4 regions of the Neobacillus canaveralius genome follow, and region 4 is predicted to be linked to each of the others. Evidence: predicted binding sites of a transcription regulator. Region 4 holds the regulator's gene; each other region holds the start of a gene.

Region 1 (2,206 bases), on a different contig from region 4:
GCTATCATGTTTATTTCCTTAGATCATCAAAACCAAGTATCCTATACCGGTAAATTAACATCTATTAAGCAATATAAAAAGGTAATAAAAAAGTTGGAAACCTCAATAAAATAAAATCCCGAGCCCCTTGTGACTTCTTCGAATCAAGGGGGCTCAGGACTATACTTTTATTATTAAGGAAGTTCAGGCTTTGTAAAAATTGGAGGCTCACCACCCAAGGTTTTTAGAAAGGCTAATAAATCTGACTTCTCCTGCTGTGTTAAACCAATCGGGCTCATAAATTTTTGGATAAAAAAGCTCTTATTGGGATGGCTATCCCCGCCGCGGTCATAGTAGTCAATTACATCCTCAAGCGTTGCAAGACTTCCATCCTGCATATAGGGTGCTGTATGGGTAATTCCATATAGTCCTGGGGTACGAATCCTGCCTAAATCCCCTTCTTGCCCGGTTACCGCTTGGCGGCCTTTATCCTCTGTATTGAGACCGATATTGTAAAAATTGTTATCAGAAAGATTTGGTCCATTATGGCAGGTTACACAAAACGCTTTTCCTGTGAACAAACGGAGGCCGTTGACTTCTTGATTCGTTAAAGCCTCTGTATCCCCTTCAAGGAACTTGTCGTAGGGAGTATCCTTTACAACAATTTGCCTTTGGAAAGCGGCTAGAGCTTTGGCAATATTTTGCTCGTTGATTCCATCAGGGAATGCAGCCTGAAAACGTTCCTGGTATCCTTTGATAGCCGATAGTTCTTTAATAAGTTCATCGAGAGGCTGATTCATCTCATCTGGATTTCGTATCGGTCCCAGCGCTTGCTCCTCTAGTGACGCAGCTCGGCCATCCCAAAAATTAAATTTGTAATAGCCGGAATTAATCACCGTCGGGCTATTTCTTGCTCCATTGCCGCCGGTAAACTTATCAAAAGTAGGCTGATTGTCTCCGTACCCTATATCCGGGTCATGACAAGTTTGGCAGCTTACCTCGTTATTCCCTGATAAACGCGGGTCAAAAAATAACATTTGCCCAAGTTCAAGCACTTCAGGCTTCATCGGATTATCCGCTGGGATTGGTACATCACCAATTGGTACAAGTGTTGTATGATTTCTAAGGTTGGTTAGCAGCTCCTCAGGATCCATTTCATTCCCTTGTGCTTTACTCTGTTCCTCAGTTTGCAAATTCGTTGGTGCCTTCACCTTCTCCTTCTCCCCACAAGCGGACAAACCCATACAAATTAAAAGAGTCAAAATCGTGCCCTTCACCAATTTATTCATAAATAGAGTGCTCCTCTGGTTTTTATTCTCTTATCACCATTATAAAATTGGTTTTATTAAAAAAGAGCACCACATTGTGAAGAAATTAGTAAACGTTACAATTGCATATCACAAACTGTCCGCCTGAGGTGGAAAGTGTCCACGAGCGGTGCCTGTCACCGAGTAAACCGCTCGGTGACAGGCACCAATGATCGCACTTATCTCAACGAAAAATATCAAAGATGATTTTGGCATGATCAGTATTGTCGATTTGGCCTCTCAGGCGCTCACTTCCTGGTCCGTAGGCATAGACGTTTACATCTTCGCCTGTGTGTCCGCTGGTTGTCCAGCCTGTATAGGAACGGGTGTTAATAATTTCTTCGATGGCATTGTCGATGTTTCTTGCTTTTTGTGTTCTTGCAGCTCTTTCAACTAATCTTATTTCATTGGTTGTTAAAGGAAGCTCAATATATTTCTTTAACGTTTCTTTAACTCCCGCTCCATTAACAATCTCAGAAGCCATATAGTTAGGTGTTCGCTTAACTGTTTTTATTACAGAGCTAAACCAATTGTATTGTCCTTCGGCCCCCATCGTGAAACCTCCGGTTGAATGATCCGCTGTTGCGATAACCAATGTATGTCCATCCTTTTTGGCAAAATCAATGGCCACTTTAAATGCTTTCTCGAAATCTTCCATTTCACTCATGACACCGACGATATCATTGTCATGTGCGGCCCAGTCAATCTGACTTCCTTCCACCATTAGAAAAAAGCCTTTCTCGTTCTTATTCAGACGCTGGATTGCCGAAGAGGTCATTTCTGCAAGAGATGGACTGTCGTTTGACCGATCTATCATTTTCGGCAGCCCTCTTTTTGCAAAAAGACCTAACACCTGAGCACTTTCATCGTTAGTCATCTCTTTAAGGTTTGTTACGTAGCTGTAGCCGTCTTTAACAAAC
Region 2 (2,206 bases), on a different contig from region 4:
TGGAAAATTGAATCTATTTCCTTCTAAAAGCTTGTATGATAATCCTGTAGTACAAATTGCAAGCATTCAAGGAGGAATTTTGAGATGAAAAGTTTCAAGACCTGGTTAGTTGCTACGATGTCTGTTTTAATGTTGCTAGGAGTTGCCACTGGTTGTGCTGATACTGGAAATGATGATACAGAAACAGAAGAAACAGAACAAAACGAAGATGGAACTGAAGAAGGTACAGAAAATACTGAGGAATAAGCATAAAATAGATACTTACAATATTTAACATGGAAACAAGGCGGCTAACTGCCGTCTTGTTTTGTCTTTATTTATGTCTAATTAGAAGATTTGTTCTAAAGGTACTTCTTCTACTATTTTTAAGCTTGTCTCTAAATGTCGAAACAACGATAGAACTACCTAACCAGAACAAGAGCCCAAGTACAATACTTAATGTCCAGTTACCGCTGACTTGTAATACGGTCCATACCGTCGCCACGCAAACCACACCGCCAATCATTCCAAAAACCGATCCATTGGCAATCTTCGCTGCTTTCTTTGAACCAGAAGCAATCCCCACCATTAACACCGCTGTAATCATCACGGCTGGAAATGCTGCAAAGATTCCGGCTAAGATTTTCCACGGAGAAATAACCGTTATCAAATAGCTTACCATTACGGCGGAACCGCCAAGAATAAAGCGAATCAGTAAATCTTTATACATAAATAGCACCCTTTCCTTATGAGTAAGTTGTAATCATCACAACTGCCATTGATACAACCAACCAAAATCCCATAGCCTGCAACAGACCGCGTTTCCATCCTTGTCTTGGCAAGAGATATCCTGCAAGAATTGCCACCATAATATTAATTCCCATGCCGACTATGGCACCTTTTGATAAAAGAATGGAATGGGCTACTAGTTCATCACCACTGAAGTCCAATCCCACTGTTAATAAAGCCGCTAAATACACGGCTGGAAATGCTGCAAAGATTCCTCCAGCCTTATCACCTAGATTTCTAGCAACTAATGTTGAAATAACAACAGCTGCTCCTCCTAAAATAAATCTTATTAGTAAAGCACTTATCGATAGGTCTCCCATGGTGATTCACCTCTGTTATTTTTTAAAAACAAGATCCTTGAATTTATGTGAATTGTTTCACATAAATTTAATATAAATTCATTTTACCTCATTTTCACGCTATCACATGTGAACATTTTTTTACTATTTTTAAAGCGTTACCATAGTAAAGTTTGTAAAAAAATCTTTCAAAAAAGAAAAACCCTATATGCAGGGTTTTGGTTGGAATCTATATTAATAACCTTTGTGAGTATCTACTCTATTGGTTAGCGCCCTGTTTTCGTCAATATTCTTAAGAGTTTCGAGAAAACAAGCAGCTCCTTCACTTGGGGTCGTAACGGCAGAGATATGTGGAGTGATTTGAACCCTTGGGTGATTCCACAACGGATTGCTTTTTGGAAGCGGCTCTAGTTCAAATACATCAAGTACAGCAAACTTAACTTTGTTTACATTCAATGCCTGTAGTAGGGCTGCTTCGTCTACTGAAGCACCTCTCCCTACATTCATAAATCCAGCATTTGAGAGTTGATTAAAGATGACACCATCAAATAATCTCTCTGTTCTTTCCGTCAAAGGCAATGTATTAATCACATAATTCACTTCATCTAAAACAGAAAAATGAGAATCAACCGTCATAACCTTTTTAAAACCCGCTTTTTCCTTCCCGCTTATAGATACCCCGTACACGTCAACTCCTAATCCGGAAAAAACTTTCGCAATCATTTGACCGATTTCACCGGTTCCATAAACAAGTACTTTTTGTTCACCTATTAATTTCGGTGTAGATTGAACCCAATGTTTTTGTTGCTGTTGCTCTTGAAAGCGGTCATGAAGCTGTAAATCTTTTAGGATGTAACTTAAGCAATATTCTGCAATCCTTTGTCCAAAAGAACAAATTGTTCTTGTTAAGAGTATCTCCTGATTCCAATCTTTCTTATGTAAAAAACGATCAACACCTGCGCCCAACGAGTGAACCCATTTAACAGTGCTATAGTCATAGTCCGTTTTTAAATTAAAAGAGACCAGTGCGTCTGCCCAGCTTATATCTTCCTGTGCTAGCCCTTCCTCCGGCATAAAACGGAAAGTCTTATGTGGGGCAACATTTTCTATTAATGCTTGAAGGTCTCTATACATTGGAC
Region 3 (2,206 bases), on a different contig from region 4:
ATTATTTTTTCGAAATCTCGCAATCTCAAAATCTTCATTTGTAAATGATTGAACAACACGGCTCCCTGAAACACTATCTTCCACTCGAGCATTTACATCTGCAATGCTTGTGTACATATGACTCCAGGCCTTATTCATCTTTAGATTACAAACTACAACTAATAATGCCAATAACGGTAAAATTATCACAGCCACAAGCGCTAGTTTCACATTGATCGTCAGCATAATCCAGAATGCACCGATAAAAGTCATCACTGCAATAAATACATCTTCAGGTCCATGGTGTGCTAGTTCCCCGAGGTCAAATAAATCGTTAGTTATTCTACTCATAATATGTCCTGTCTTGGTATTGTCAAAAAAGCGGAAAGACTGTTTTTGGACATGCTCAAAAAGTTCTTGCCTCATGTCTGTTTCAATATTAATCCCAAGCTTATGGCCCCAATAATTCACAACAAACTGCAAGAAGGTACTAAGTACATAAACAGTCAACAGCGCAATACTAACCGTCACAATGCTTTGCCAATCTCCCCCCGGCAGCAAGTCATCAATAAACCATGATACAGCCAGCGGAAAGGCTAATTCCAAAACCGCAACCGCAACAGCACTGCTAAAATCAAGAATAAAAAGCTTTTTATGCGGTTTGTAATAGGAAAAGAAACGTCGAATCATCGCAGTTCTCCTTTTTAGTTAAGTACTTGGATTATATGAAAATATTTTGAAAATTACAATCAAAAAACCACCTGGAAACCTTCAGGTGGAAGTATTTATGCTTTATGTAATTAATGGTGGTGATGATGACCGCCTTTTGATGGATTAGTAATTAGCCATTCTTCTTTTGGAACATGGAACAGTTGGATCCATACTCCATCTAGATAATCCTCACGAGTATCTAAAATTATATCAATGTCCTTATCTGTTTTTACCACTTCATCATGTTCTGTTGGAGTATCTAGCATTAAATCATAATGGGCGTGATCGCCATGCATATTGGTTACATACACACGGAACAATTTCCCTTCTGCTTCTGGTCCTTCCAACATTTTTTTCAATGCTTTCGCTGCATGGCGATTGATTTTGACTTTCATATTTGTCTCTCCTATTCCATTGTTATACATAACATTATCCCATTAATTTTCAAAAATAGACAATTATTTTATTAGTCAAACTTCCAAGCTGATTTTTACTGGAATTAAAAACCTTAACAAATTTGTCACAAATTCTTCAAAAAACGTATATAAACATCACACCTTTGTTGTTAATATTGTGGTACGAGATAATAACACTAATTATGTAATTATTATTAGCAAAAAATTATTTTAGTTAAACCTCCACCTTGGTTTGTGAATGAATTCACGAACAACCACTATGATAATCAATGAGAGGAGTTAAAAAAACATGCACAAAAAAGGTATAAAAGTGGCTTTAATTTCAGTATTTTTTACAATCATCACCGTATTAGCTGGATGTGAGCCATTACTAGTCCTGGATCCTAAGGGTCCTCAAGCAGAAAGACAGGCAAGCGACATCCTATTATCGATAGGATTAATGGCTGTCATTGTCATTGTCGTTTTTGCATTGTTAGTCTATATGTTAGTAAAATATCGCGCTTCTAAACAAAAACCAGATTATGAACCACCTCATATTGAAGGAAACCTTTGGGTTGAGGTCATTATGGTAGGTATTCCCGTAATCATCGTTGCTTTTCTATCTTATATATCCGTTCAAAGTAACTATATTGTTGAGGCAACACCAAAAGGATACGAAGATAAGGAACCATTGGTCGTATATGCTTCATCCTCAAACTGGAAGTGGCACTTTAGTTACCCAGAAGAAGGCATTGAAACAGTAAATTACTTATATATCCCAACAGACCGACCACTGGAATTTAAACTGTATTCATATGGACCGATTACTAGTTTTTGGATTCCACAGCTTGGGGGACAAAAATATGCAATGGGTGACCATGTAACAACTTTACATTTAGCCGCAGATGTCCCTGGTGAATTCATGGGCCGAAATGCAAACTTCTCGGGTAAAGGATTTGCTGAGAATACCTTCAATGTTACGGCCATGTCTCAAGAGGATTTTGACGACTGGGTGAAAGAAGTAAAAGAAACAGCTAAACCGATAACAGAGAAAAAGTTCGAAGAATTATTAGAACCTGGTCATCTCGGGCAGCAAACATACACAGGAACTCACTTAGAAT
Region 4 (2,206 bases):
TTACGCACAGAATTAAAGAAACCAGGGTTGAACGAAAGAGGCAGTTCCTTTGGCTTTTCTGCCGTCTGGGCTGTATTTGGTGTATTCCTAGCCCTATTTGCCCAAGCTCTTGCTGCGAATATTGAACGGCTTATCGGGGTTGAGATGGGCTCAGAAAACACACAGCAAATTCTCAACATCATTGAGTCCTTTCCTCTCGCCATCTTAGTTAGTTCAGTAATAGGACCCATATTAGAGGAAATCGTGTTTCGGAAAATTATTTTCGGTGCTCTCCACAAACGGTTTAACTTTTTCTTCTCAGCACTAATCAGTTCTGTCATTTTTGCCTTAGCCCATATGGAGCCGCATCATGTACTTCTCTATTCGGCAATGGGTTTTACTTTTGCATTTCTCTATGTAAAAACAAAACATATCCTTGTACCGATTTTTGCCCATGTTGCCATGAATACATTAGTTGTCGTCATGCAGTCAGTATATAAAGATGACATTGATAAAATTCTTCGTGAGGCAGAAGGTATTCAAAACTTTATCGGAGGCTTTCTATGAGACGTTCACCCTTGTTTTCCGGAGTCATTTATATTGTTCTTGGCTGCTTATTTACTTATTTTGCGATTGAAGATGTCACCCTAAACGGATGGGGATTTTTCAGTTACCTGCTCGTTATACTTGCTACCTTTGACTTCGGATCTGGCTTAAGAATGATTTTCTTTTACAATAGATATAAAGACAAAATAAAGAAATAACGATTTAAAACGGGCTTTTAAACATTACAGCCAAAAAAAGACCTTTTCACTTTACGTAGTGGAAAGGTCTTTTACTTTACTTTATTCTTCTACTTCCTCTGTAGGGTAGTGTTTCAGGAAGTAAATAAGTGATTGTAATTCGACTGCCAAGTCGATATGATGCACCCGAATGGAGGCAGGAACATTTAATCTTGCAGGTGTAAAATTCAATATCGCTTTAATATTGGAATTTACAAGTCGATCTGTAATTACCTGTGCCACTGGAGCAGGTACCGTCAGGATGGCAACATGAATATCATCATTACTTAAAACCTTCTCGAGCTCATCCATATGATACACAGGTACATCCCGGATTGTCGTTCCCATTTTGTTCGGATCAACATCAAAAGCACATTCAATTTTTGTATTATTATTTTTTAAAAAGTTATAATTTAGAAAGGCCGTACCAAGATTACCTACACCAATTAACGCTACTTTTGTTAATTCATCTTGATCTAGTGTTTTCCGAAAGAAGGTTAATAGGTAATTGACATTGTAGCCATATCCCTTTTTTCCTAAGGCTCCAAAATATGAAAAGTCCCGGCGGATCGTTGCCGAATCCACCTTCACTGCCTCACTTAATTCTGCTGACGAAACCCTCTGTTTACCGGAAGAATGCAGATTCTTTAAAAATCGATAATATAAGGGCAGCCGTTTTGCTGTCGCTTGTGGTATTTTCATCGTCTCATTACTCATATTCTCCCACCCCCTATAGATAGTTTAATCATTTATCTAATTTGTTCCGTCCTATGGAAATCTCCGTTTTTTCCGCCGGTTTTCTCGACCAAATAGGTTTTTCCAATTACCATACCCTTATCCACTGCCTTACACATATCATAAACAGTCAGCGCACAAGTGGATGCAGCTGTTAACGCTTCCATTTCAACACCTGTATTTCCTTTTGTTTTAACTGCAGCGGCTATATTTAATGTATAAGCAGACTCGTTTTCTTTTTCCCATGAGAAGGATATATTGACTCCTGTCAAAGGTATAGGATGGCACATCGGGATTAAGTCCCATGTTTTCTTTGCCCCCATAACAGCAGCAACTTGAGCCACAGCAAGAACATCGCCCTTTTTCATTTCATTATTTGTTATTTTATCATAAATTTCTTTACTAACCGTAATGCTGGAATGAGCAAGTGCCGAACGAGCCGTCTCTGGCTTATCGCTAACGTCCACCATTTTCGCTCTTCCTTCTTCGTTAAAATGAGTAAATTCAGACATAAACAATATCCTCCCACAAAAAATCATACTATATTTTTCACAATTTGTCTGTGAAACTTTGAGCGAATGATGAAAAATTTACATTTTTTTCTTTCCGGATATTCTGTTATTTTTTCCAACACCATGGCACTTTATTGCCGTCATGGTTGGAATAAGGTACACTTAATTTAGTAATAGAGGTGAAAAACAATGATATTA

The links. The regulator Rex, encoded in region 4, represses fermentation and respiration genes when NADH is low (regulators of the CRP and FNR family bind a similar motif). The targets are predictions, from matches to a motif close to TTGTGAAATATTTCACAA.
Region 1: ABC255_RS27520 (cytochrome-c peroxidase) is a predicted target of Rex. The motif match lies at 1,343-1,360, and genes of this name have one in related genera.
Region 2: ABC255_RS12425 (DUF3147 family protein) is a predicted target of Rex. The motif match lies at 1,134-1,151, and genes of this name have one in related genera.
Region 3: qoxA (cytochrome aa3 quinol oxidase subunit II) is a predicted target of Rex. The motif match lies at 1,339-1,356, and genes of this name have one in related genera.

What each region holds. Positions count from the first base shown of each region.
Region 1 is NZ_JBDFLL010000001.1:5,643,920-5,646,125, forward strand. Features, by position in the region: gene ABC255_RS27515 (metal-dependent hydrolase) at 1-114, shown strand, start outside; gene ABC255_RS27520 (cytochrome-c peroxidase) at 174-1,268, opposite strand; gene ABC255_RS27525 (alkaline phosphatase) at 1,471-2,206, opposite strand, start outside.
Region 2 is NZ_JBDFLL010000001.1:2,417,319-2,419,524, reverse strand. Features, by position in the region: gene ABC255_RS12435 (hypothetical protein) at 85-246, shown strand; gene ABC255_RS12430 (DUF3147 family protein) at 314-709, opposite strand; gene ABC255_RS12425 (DUF3147 family protein) at 726-1,088, opposite strand; gene ABC255_RS12420 (D-2-hydroxyacid dehydrogenase) at 1,302-2,206, opposite strand, start outside.
Region 3 is NZ_JBDFLL010000001.1:3,728,895-3,731,100, forward strand. Features, by position in the region: gene ABC255_RS18715 (ABC transporter ATP-binding protein) at 1-669, opposite strand, end outside; gene ABC255_RS18720 (iron-sulfur cluster assembly accessory protein) at 780-1,085, opposite strand; gene qoxA (cytochrome aa3 quinol oxidase subunit II) at 1,396-2,206, shown strand, end outside.
Region 4 is NZ_JBDFLL010000002.1:128,714-130,919, forward strand. Features, by position in the region: gene ABC255_RS28835 (CPBP family intramembrane glutamic endopeptidase) at 1-546, shown strand, start outside; gene ABC255_RS28840 (YdiK family protein) at 543-743, shown strand; gene ABC255_RS28845 (redox-sensing transcriptional repressor Rex) at 825-1,478, opposite strand; gene moaC (cyclic pyranopterin monophosphate synthase MoaC) at 1,511-2,008, opposite strand; gene ABC255_RS28855 (ABC-F family ATP-binding cassette domain-containing protein) at 2,198-2,206, shown strand, end outside.